DNA from 2 places in the Vibrio alginolyticus NBRC 15630 genome. Region 2 is predicted to be linked to the other one. Evidence: riboswitches for the same ligand, from Rfam matches in the RefSeq annotation. Region 2 holds a riboswitch; the other holds the start of a gene.
What was found. Region 2 has a riboswitch for cyclic di-GMP ahead of gbpA (N-acetylglucosamine-binding protein GbpA). Riboswitches for the same ligand answer to the same signal wherever they lie in the genome.
Positions count from the first base shown of each region.

Region 1: it holds a riboswitch for cyclic di-GMP, as region 2 does, so the genes downstream of both, N646_RS00455 (TfoX/Sxy family DNA transformation protein) here and gbpA (N-acetylglucosamine-binding protein GbpA) in region 2, are expected to answer to the same signal.

Region 1 is NC_022349.1:106,676-111,104, reverse strand. Features, by position in the region: gene torD (molecular chaperone TorD) at 1-477, shown strand, start outside; gene purR (HTH-type transcriptional repressor PurR) at 946-1,950, shown strand; cyclic di-GMP riboswitch class I at 2,238-2,327, shown strand; gene N646_RS00455 (TfoX/Sxy family DNA transformation protein) at 2,444-3,034, shown strand; gene N646_RS00450 (TVP38/TMEM64 family protein) at 3,149-3,835, shown strand; gene N646_RS00445 (DUF2007 domain-containing protein) at 3,856-4,176, shown strand; gene N646_RS00440 (alpha/beta fold hydrolase) at 4,208-4,429, opposite strand, start outside.
Region 2 is NC_022359.1:253,751-258,179, forward strand. Features, by position in the region: gene N646_RS16475 (cryptochrome/deoxyribodipyrimidine photo-lyase family protein) at 1-529, shown strand, start outside; gene N646_RS16480 (fasciclin domain-containing protein) at 610-1,110, shown strand; cyclic di-GMP riboswitch class I at 1,383-1,483, shown strand; gene gbpA (N-acetylglucosamine-binding protein GbpA) at 1,582-3,045, shown strand; gene N646_RS16490 (patatin-like phospholipase family protein) at 3,099-3,971, opposite strand; gene N646_RS16495 (MarC family protein) at 4,162-4,429, opposite strand, start outside.

The DNA.
Region 1 (4,429 bases), on a different replicon from region 2:
AGCCTAGTTGATGCATTGAATCGGTTACAAGATCGTGAAGATGCACAACTAGAGCTTGCAGCTGACTTTTGTGAACTGTTTTTGAAGACAGAAAAATACGGCGCTCTTCCTTACGCATCCATGTACATTGGTGAATCAGGTTTACTGAATGACAAGCCAGCTGAGGAAATGGAAAAGTTGATGGCTGAATTTGGCGTTCAAGTAGACGAAAACCTAAAGGAACCTGCGGATCACTTAGCCGTTGAGCTCGACTTTCTCGGGAACATGATTATCCGCTCAAACGAGCTTGAACAAGAAAAACACATGGAAGAAGCCTTCGTTAAACAAAACGACTTTATCCAGCAACAATTGATGTCTTGGTTACCTCAGTTTTCAGACAAATGTAAACAATTCGACGAATTTGGATTTTACTCGAGTGTCGCGAAACTATTAGTTGCATTTTGTAAACTAGACAGCGCCTACCTTCTTGGTGAATAATTGCCGCCTATTTTTAGGGAGCCTGCCTATCGGGCTTCCTGTATGCCTGAAAGTGACCAATTGTAAGTAACTTGGGTATAATATTCGTTTGCCTTAACTTAGCGCAAAGACGCTTGGTTATTTAGCAGTCAAAATGTGACTTCAAATACACAAATCTCTTGCTGAAAACATTGCTAGTCAGTCCACATAGGGCTAAAATGTGAGCGCAAACGATTAAATATGATTTATATGTAAACCGCTGAAATATAGCGGTTTTTGTGTTTTCTTAACAGGTTGATGGCAATTTCTCATCAGATAGAAAAAAGATAAAATTCATCGACCGATGCTGCTACGCACCCTTTTGTCGCACTTGGATCAACCGCTGCCGAGACACTTAGCGCCAATTTTATATTGCTAGGTGTGAAACCATTAGAGCATCAGGTACATCCAATACGACATATTTCAGTAGCTCGATACAGGACACCATTTATGGCCACGATAAAAGACGTTGCTCGCTTAGCCGGCGTTTCCACTACGACAGTTTCGCACGTTATCAATAAAACGCGTTTCGTTGCAGAAGCAACGCAAGAAAAAGTAATGAAAGCCGTTGACGAGCTGAATTACGCGCCAAGTGCCGTTGCACGCAGCCTAAAATGCAACTCAACTCGTACGATTGGCATGTTAGTAACTCAATCAACTAACCTATTTTTCTCAGAAGTGATTGATGGCGTTGAGAGCTACTGTTACCGCCAAGGCTATACTCTGATTTTATGTAACACAGGCGGGATTTACGAAAAACAACGCGATTACATTCGTATGCTGGCTGAAAAGCGCGTTGATGGCATCCTAGTGATGTGTTCTGACTTAACCGAAGAACTAAAAGAGATGCTTGACCGTCATGCGGACATTCCTAAAGTGGTCATGGATTGGGGCCCAGAGAGCTCACAAGCAGACAAGATCATGGATAACTCAGAAGAAGGTGGCTACATTGCAACCAAACATCTGATTGACAATGGTCATACGGATATCGCTTGTCTAAGCGGTCATTTTGAAAAGCTTGCTTGCCAAGAGCGCATTGCAGGTTTCCGTCGCGCAATGAGTGAAGCGAACCTAGCTGTAAATGAAGACTGGATCCTTGAAGGTAACTTTGAATGTGATACGGCCGTATTAGTTGCAGATAAAATTACCGCAATGGACAAGCGCCCGACGGCGGTATTCTGTTTTAACGACACAATGGCTCTAGGCCTAATGAGCCGCTTGCAACAAAACGGGATCAAAATTCCTGAAGATATTTCAGTGATCGGCTACGACAACATCGAGCTTGCGGAATACTTCTCTCCACCGCTAACGACTATCCACCAACCTAAACGTCGTGTTGGTAAAAATGCATTCGAAATTCTACTTGAGCGTATCAAAGATAAAGAACACGAAAAACGAATTTTCGAAATGCAACCTGAGCTTGTAATTCGAAATACTGTGAAAAAAATGAACTAAATTTCACTGTATTTAACCGTGTTAAATAAGCGCTCTACAGGGGCGCTTATTTTTTTGGGAAAATTAAGCATTCTCTAATACTTCACACAGCTCTAATAACAATTGACTAACGTTAACTCCCTGTTTTATATAAATGTAATATATATTAAGAACTCCTTTTCAAAGGCCAATTTGCACCTTTCCATATGCAAAATAGAGCATTCAATCTATCATTTTTATTGAACCGAAATCACACTTTTAACGCTAAACCGTGATGTTAATTCAATATAAGAAGTATGCTCATTGTGTCACGCACAGGGCAAACCATTCGAAAGAGTGGGACGCAAAGCCTCCGGCCTGAACCATATTACGATATGGAAGGTAGCGGGGTTACCGATGGCAAGTGTGTAAGCAATGACTTTACTCTGTAATGACATTGTTTTTACGCATGTTTGCTACTCTCTCGGACCTGACTTTTGGTGGCGTAATATTAATTACACCGAGATAACAAAACATGGATAAACCGATACTCAAAGACTCTATGAAGCTATTTGAGGCACTTGGTAATATCAAGTCGCGCTCAATGTTTGGTGGCTTCGGACTATTCGCTGATGAAACAATGTTTGCACTAGTGGTAAAGAATCAGCTTCATATCAGAGCAGACCAAAAAACTTCATCTGACTTCGAGAAACAAGGGCTAAAGCCTTACGTTTATAAAAAACGTGGCTTTCCAGTCGTTACAAAGTACTACGCTATTTCCAGCGATTTATGGGAATCAAGCGAACGCTTAATCGAAGTAGCGAATCAATCATTGAAAAAGGCAAAGCTTGAGAAAGAACAGCAAGCAAGTACAAAGCCTAACCGTTTGAAAGATTTGCCTAACTTACGACTGGCTACCGAGCGCATGCTAAAAAAAGCCGGCATCGAATCCGTAGAGAAGCTTGAAGAGGAAGGTGCGCTTAACGCCTATAAAGCGATAAGAGATACGCACTCTGCAACCGTCAACATTGAGTTGCTATGGGCACTAGAAGGTGCTATCAACGGCACTCATTGGAGTGTGGTACCTCAAGCTCGCCGAGATGAGTTGATGAACGGCCTCCAATAAAAGTCGGCCTAAAAACTATCTTGTAAAACCGCAGTCTAATCTGCGGTTTTTTTGTGAAATTTTTTCGGTTTTCCTACTGTCTTATTACATATATCCCAAATTGGAATCAAAATTATGAATAAGAAACTGATATTAGGTCTCATCCTACTAGCGGCTATCGTCTTTTTAGGTATTAACTTTGGCCAGTATTTAACCTTAGAGAATGCAAAAGCCCAACAAGAAGCACTAACTACATACATCGATCAGAATTTTGTATTCTCGGCTGCGATTTACTTTTTTACCTACATTGCAATTACCGCTTTTTCTATCCCAGGAGCGGCAGTAGTCACCTTACTTGGTGCAGCCTTATTTGGTTTTTGGACAAGCTTGCTACTGGTTTCTTTCGCTAGCACTATGGGGGCAACACTGGCCTTCTTGAGCAGCCGATACTTATTGCGTGACTGGGTACAAAACAAATTCGGAAATAAACTCAACGCAATTAATCAAGGTGTCGAAAAAGACGGAGCTTTTTATCTATTTTCCTTGCGTCTAATCCCTGTATTCCCTTTCTTTCTAATCAACTTACTGATGGGCTTAACACCGATGTCTGTAGGTCGATTTTATCTCACTAGCCAAATAGGTATGCTGCCAGGCACAGCCGTATATCTGAATGCAGGTACTCAATTAGCAACAATTGAAAGCCTATCGGGCATTGTTTCACCCGCAGTATTAGCGTCTTTTGCGCTATTGGGACTATTTCCAATCATCACTAAATGGGTTATGAATAAAGTAAGGCCGACACCAAGTCAGCAAAACTCGTAATTGGTGAAGTGGGTATTTTGATGAAAATATTTATCGCTAAAAACCCAGCAGAAGCACACATTGTATGTGAGCTGCTTAAAGTGGAACAAATTTACTGTGAAGTTCGCGGAGAAGGTATTTTCGGCTTAAAAGGAGAACTGCCGTTTGGTGATGATACCGATCCTTATGTGTGGCTTTTTGACACGGCACAAAAGATGAAAGCTGAAGAAATAGTAAAAGCATATCGAAAACAATCCGATAGGCATGAGTATCAAGATTGGCAATGCCCAAAATGTCATGAAATAAACGAAGGGCAATTTGGTGCATGTTGGCAATGTGGATATCAACTAGGAGAGCTATAGCGGCTCTCCTATTCAGTGGATGCACTCAGTTTTAAGCACATACAGCTTGCTGTTTAATAAACTCGATGGAGTGTTGATTGAAGTCTTCTGGACGCTCTACATTGCATACATGACCACAATTCGGGATTTCTCGTAGAATGCTGAGCTTATGTGCTGCAACCATTTCTTTGACAGGTTTAATAAACATGTAATCCCTGTCGCCCATTAAGTAAAGAGTCGGAATGGGTAACTCTCGATCTTTAAAATATTTCAT
Region 2 (4,429 bases):
ACCTTTGATTGATGCCTGCATGCGCTGTTTGCACCACACTGGTTACATTAACTTTCGCATGCGTGCCATGCTGGTTAGCTTTCTTACTCACCACATGAACATGAATTGGCGAGTAGGTGTAACGCATTTAGCGCAACTGTTTCTCGACTTTGAGCCCGGAATTCATTACCCACAATTCCAAATGCAAGCAGGAGTAACCGGGACTAACACAATCCGTATTTATAATCCGATCAAGCAAGCCCAAGAACATGATCCTGACGGCACGTTCATCTACAAGTGGGTACCTGAATTGCAAATGGTTCCTCCCCCTCTTTTATTCGAGCCTTGGACAATGACCCAGATGGAAGCTGTCATGTATCAGTTGCAGCCAGATAGCCGTTACCTTGCACCTATTATCACACCAGACAACGCAGCTAAGGCAGCAAGAGAGCGCTTATGGACGTGGCGGAAACGAGCCGATGTGAAACAAGAAGGCAGACGAATTCTTGCGCGACATGTTAGACCCTCAAAAGAAAGTAGGACGCGATGATCATCTCTCAATCACAATGCGTACAAATGCAAACACACTCCAGGGAACCAGTTGTACCCTCAACTAGTAAGGAACACATTATGTTCAAACGTATCTTAGTTATCGCGGCGACACTGATGGCGACGTTATCTTTTATGCTTCCCGTCAAGGCTCATGAGCATGGCATGATGAAAGCCGATATTGTCGACGTTGCCGCTGAAAACGGCTCTTTCAATACGCTTGTTGCTGCGGTAAAAGCAGCGGGCTTGGTTGACACTCTCAAAGGGGAAGGCCCATTTACTGTTTTTGCACCAACGGATGACGCTTTTGCAAAACTGCCAGACGGCACAGTCGACATGCTCTTAATGCCGGAAAACAAAGACAAGTTAGTATCTGTTTTGACTTATCACGTCGTCCCAGGGAAAGTGATGGCTGCCGATGTTGTTAAGCTAGACAAAGCGACTACGGTTCAGGGGCAAGATGTGATGATTAAAACCATGGGCGATAAAGTCATGGTTAACGATGCAAATGTCATTGCAACCGATGTGAAAGCTAAAAACGGTGTCATTCACGTGATTGATACTGTCATCATGCCGAAATAACACCATTCAAAGGGCGGTACACTCCGCCCTTTAGACAGAACTTCTTCCACCCTTAGCACGATTCCTCTCCACTTATCCCCAACAAACCCCCACTCATTCACGATGACTATAAAAAAGATAAAAACAAAATTAAAATCAATACCTTGCAAGACAACACTGCACAATATTGACGAGGTTAAGATATCGTTATCTTTCAATTTGAGAACAGGATTCCATGTCAGTGACGTTTACTTTTCCACATGTAAATTCTTAAGCTAAATTTTGGCTGCTCAATCACATTTCGGCAAACCATTCGAAAGGGTGGGACGCAAAGCTTCCGGTCTGTCAGCATTTAAAAATCTAAAAGAATGCTCATGATAGCGGGGTTACCATGACGCAGTGTTACAGAAGTCCAATTTCTGTAGAGTTGCTTTATGCTCAGCATGCGCCGGAGTGTGACATTAGTTTGTCAGCCATAACAGAGGACATGTGATGAAATCATTTCCAACCAAATCCGTACTCGCGTTAGCACTTGCAAGCATTAGCTCAGGTGCTGCGGCTCACGGTTATGTATCAGAAACCAATGGTGGTGTCGCTGCAAGTCGCTCGGCACTATGTAAGTATCCAACGCCAGATACTAACGAAAAAAATAATAACTGCGGTGCGATTCAATATGAACCGCAAAGCGTTGAAGGCCCTGATGGCTTTCCCGAAACAGGGCCTCGCGATGGTAAAATAGCGAGTGCCGAAACCGCTTTAGCAGCTGCCCTTGATGAGCAAACTGCCGACCGCTGGGTAAAACGCCCTATTCAAGCAGGTACACAAACTTTTGAATGGACATTTACCGCTAACCACGTGACGCGCGACTGGAAATATTACATCACCAAGCCTGATTGGAACCCAAACGCTTCACTATCACGAGACTCTTTTGATCTAACTCCTTTCTGTGTCATCGACGGCAATATGGTTCAACCCCCGAAACAGGTAAGCCATCAATGTAATGTGCCTACTCGCGAGGGATACCATGTCATCCTGGCAGTATGGGATGTTGGCGACACTGCAGCCTCATTTTATAACGTGATCGATGTGAAATTTGATGGTGACAGTCCCGTTATTCCAGATTGGAAGCAAGGCGGTCAAATTATTCCTACAATGGATTTAAATATTGGGGATTCGGTTTATACACGCGTATTTGATCAAGCAGGTGAAAACTTGGCGTATAGAACTGAACTAGAAATTACCGATGCAGCAATGGGCCAAGCGAAAAACTGGTCTTACGCACTCGCGACTAAGCTAAACCAAAAACAAGCAAAACTGCAAGCCGGGCAGTATGCAGAGGATAAATTCACTCCTGTTTATGGTACTAATCCGGTGTATCTGCAAGCAAATAGCGGCCTTGAGCGAGTAGAGATCGGCTATAACATTGAAACTCCTGTCCCAGAATACTCACTCACAGTAGATGGCTTAGCAGACGAGTATATCATTGAGTCAACACCGACAACGTTGGATCTGACACTAACTGCTGAAGGCGATTTAAATGCAGAACTCACCGTTTACAATCACCATCGCGAACCACTTGCAAGTTGGGCAAACGAAATGAAAGACGGCTCGGTAGAGGCGATATCGCTCGCTTTAAGTAAATCGGAGCCGGGTCACCATATGCTCGTAACACGTATTAAGGATAAAGATGGCAACTTGGTGGATCAGCAAACACTCGACTTTCACTTAAAAGAAGAGTCAGTTACTCCACCACCATCTGATGAGTACGATTTTGTCTTCCCTGAAGGACTATCTAGCTACACGGCGGGCACAAAAGTGCTTGCCAGCGACGGGGGCATTTATCAATGTAAACCTTTCCCATACTCTGGTTACTGTATGCAGTGGAAAGAAAGCGCAAACCATTACGAGCCTGGAATAGGTTCACACTGGGAGATGGCTTGGGATAAAGTCAACTAAATCACCCTTCGAACGTTAAGTAAAAAGAGCCTCACTATGAGGCTCTTTTATAATCAAACGCAAAAATGACAATTTTCCCGGTCTAAACCATAAACACCAGATAAACTAGTGAGATGCGCTCGCCCCTCAATCAGCCCCATTTCATACCCTTCTAGTAAAACGGATTGTCGCATTGATAAGCGCTGAACATGAAAATTATCTGGTGGGGCAATCACCCTAACATGTGTTCCTGGTGGAGGGTTACGAATAAACTCTAATGATTGATTATAGTTATCTGCACGTCTTAACATCGCATCCGCCATTTTGGGGTGCTCCGCAAACAGTTTCTTCATCAGCCATGTGGTCTTAACTGGTTTTTTGGCATAATTCAGCGGGTGAGAGAGTACTACGGTTATGTCGCGAGCCCCTCGACGATAAGCCTCACGCACTGGGATAGAATCAGCGACCCCACCATCGGTATAACAACCACCAGAAAAACAAGGGGTATGCTTGTAGGCAATCGGTAACGCTGTTGTCGCTTCAATCGCATGGTGAAAATTATCACGTGTCACGCGATAGTAATCTGCTTGCCCTGTATCTACATTTGTTGTCGCTGCGAGAAAAGGAACGCCATTAAACAGTTTATTTTCATCGACGGGATACAAGCGATTAGATTCTTCAAACAACCACTTCACATCGATGAGGTCTCCACCTTTAACGAAGCGAGTCGGGTCAAAAAAGCGTTTGCTTGTGGCCAGCTTAGTAATGACGTTAATACTGCGATGCGGGTAGTCGGTCAAATACCCAATCAAATTTGATGCACCAGCAGATACACCGACTGCAAAATCAAACGGTTTATAACTCTGCTCTAAAAACGCATCTAACACTCCGCTTGCGAAGACGCCTCGCATCGCGCCACCTTCTACTACAATTGCTTTTGTTGCCATATTTCCCCCATTCTCCTTGCCAAAAGAGTAATGAAATTCGTGCAATCACAACAATTGAATATTCTTATTATTGAAATAGGTGAAGTCTATTTATTTCTCTCTTAGAAAATGAAAACTAAAGTTCAAAAAATCCGTACCCGTTAGAAATGTAATTGCGGGCTTAACCAAGGTGGCAAGGTCTAAGAGAAATCTAGGAGAAAACCGTTTTATAGGCTTCGCCCGCGCCATCAATGAACATTTGAGTACCAATAACCGCTAGAATTAAGCCCATCATTTTAGTCACAACATTTAGAGCACTTGGTCCAACCGCTTTGACCAATTTGTCTCCAAATAAAAACAGTACATAGGTGATCACACAGAGGACAGCGAAAGAAACGATAGTAATAATGGTTTGATCGAAACCACCCGCTGTCGCAAAGTTCATCGCGGTAGCAATCGTTCCAGGCCCAGCTAATATT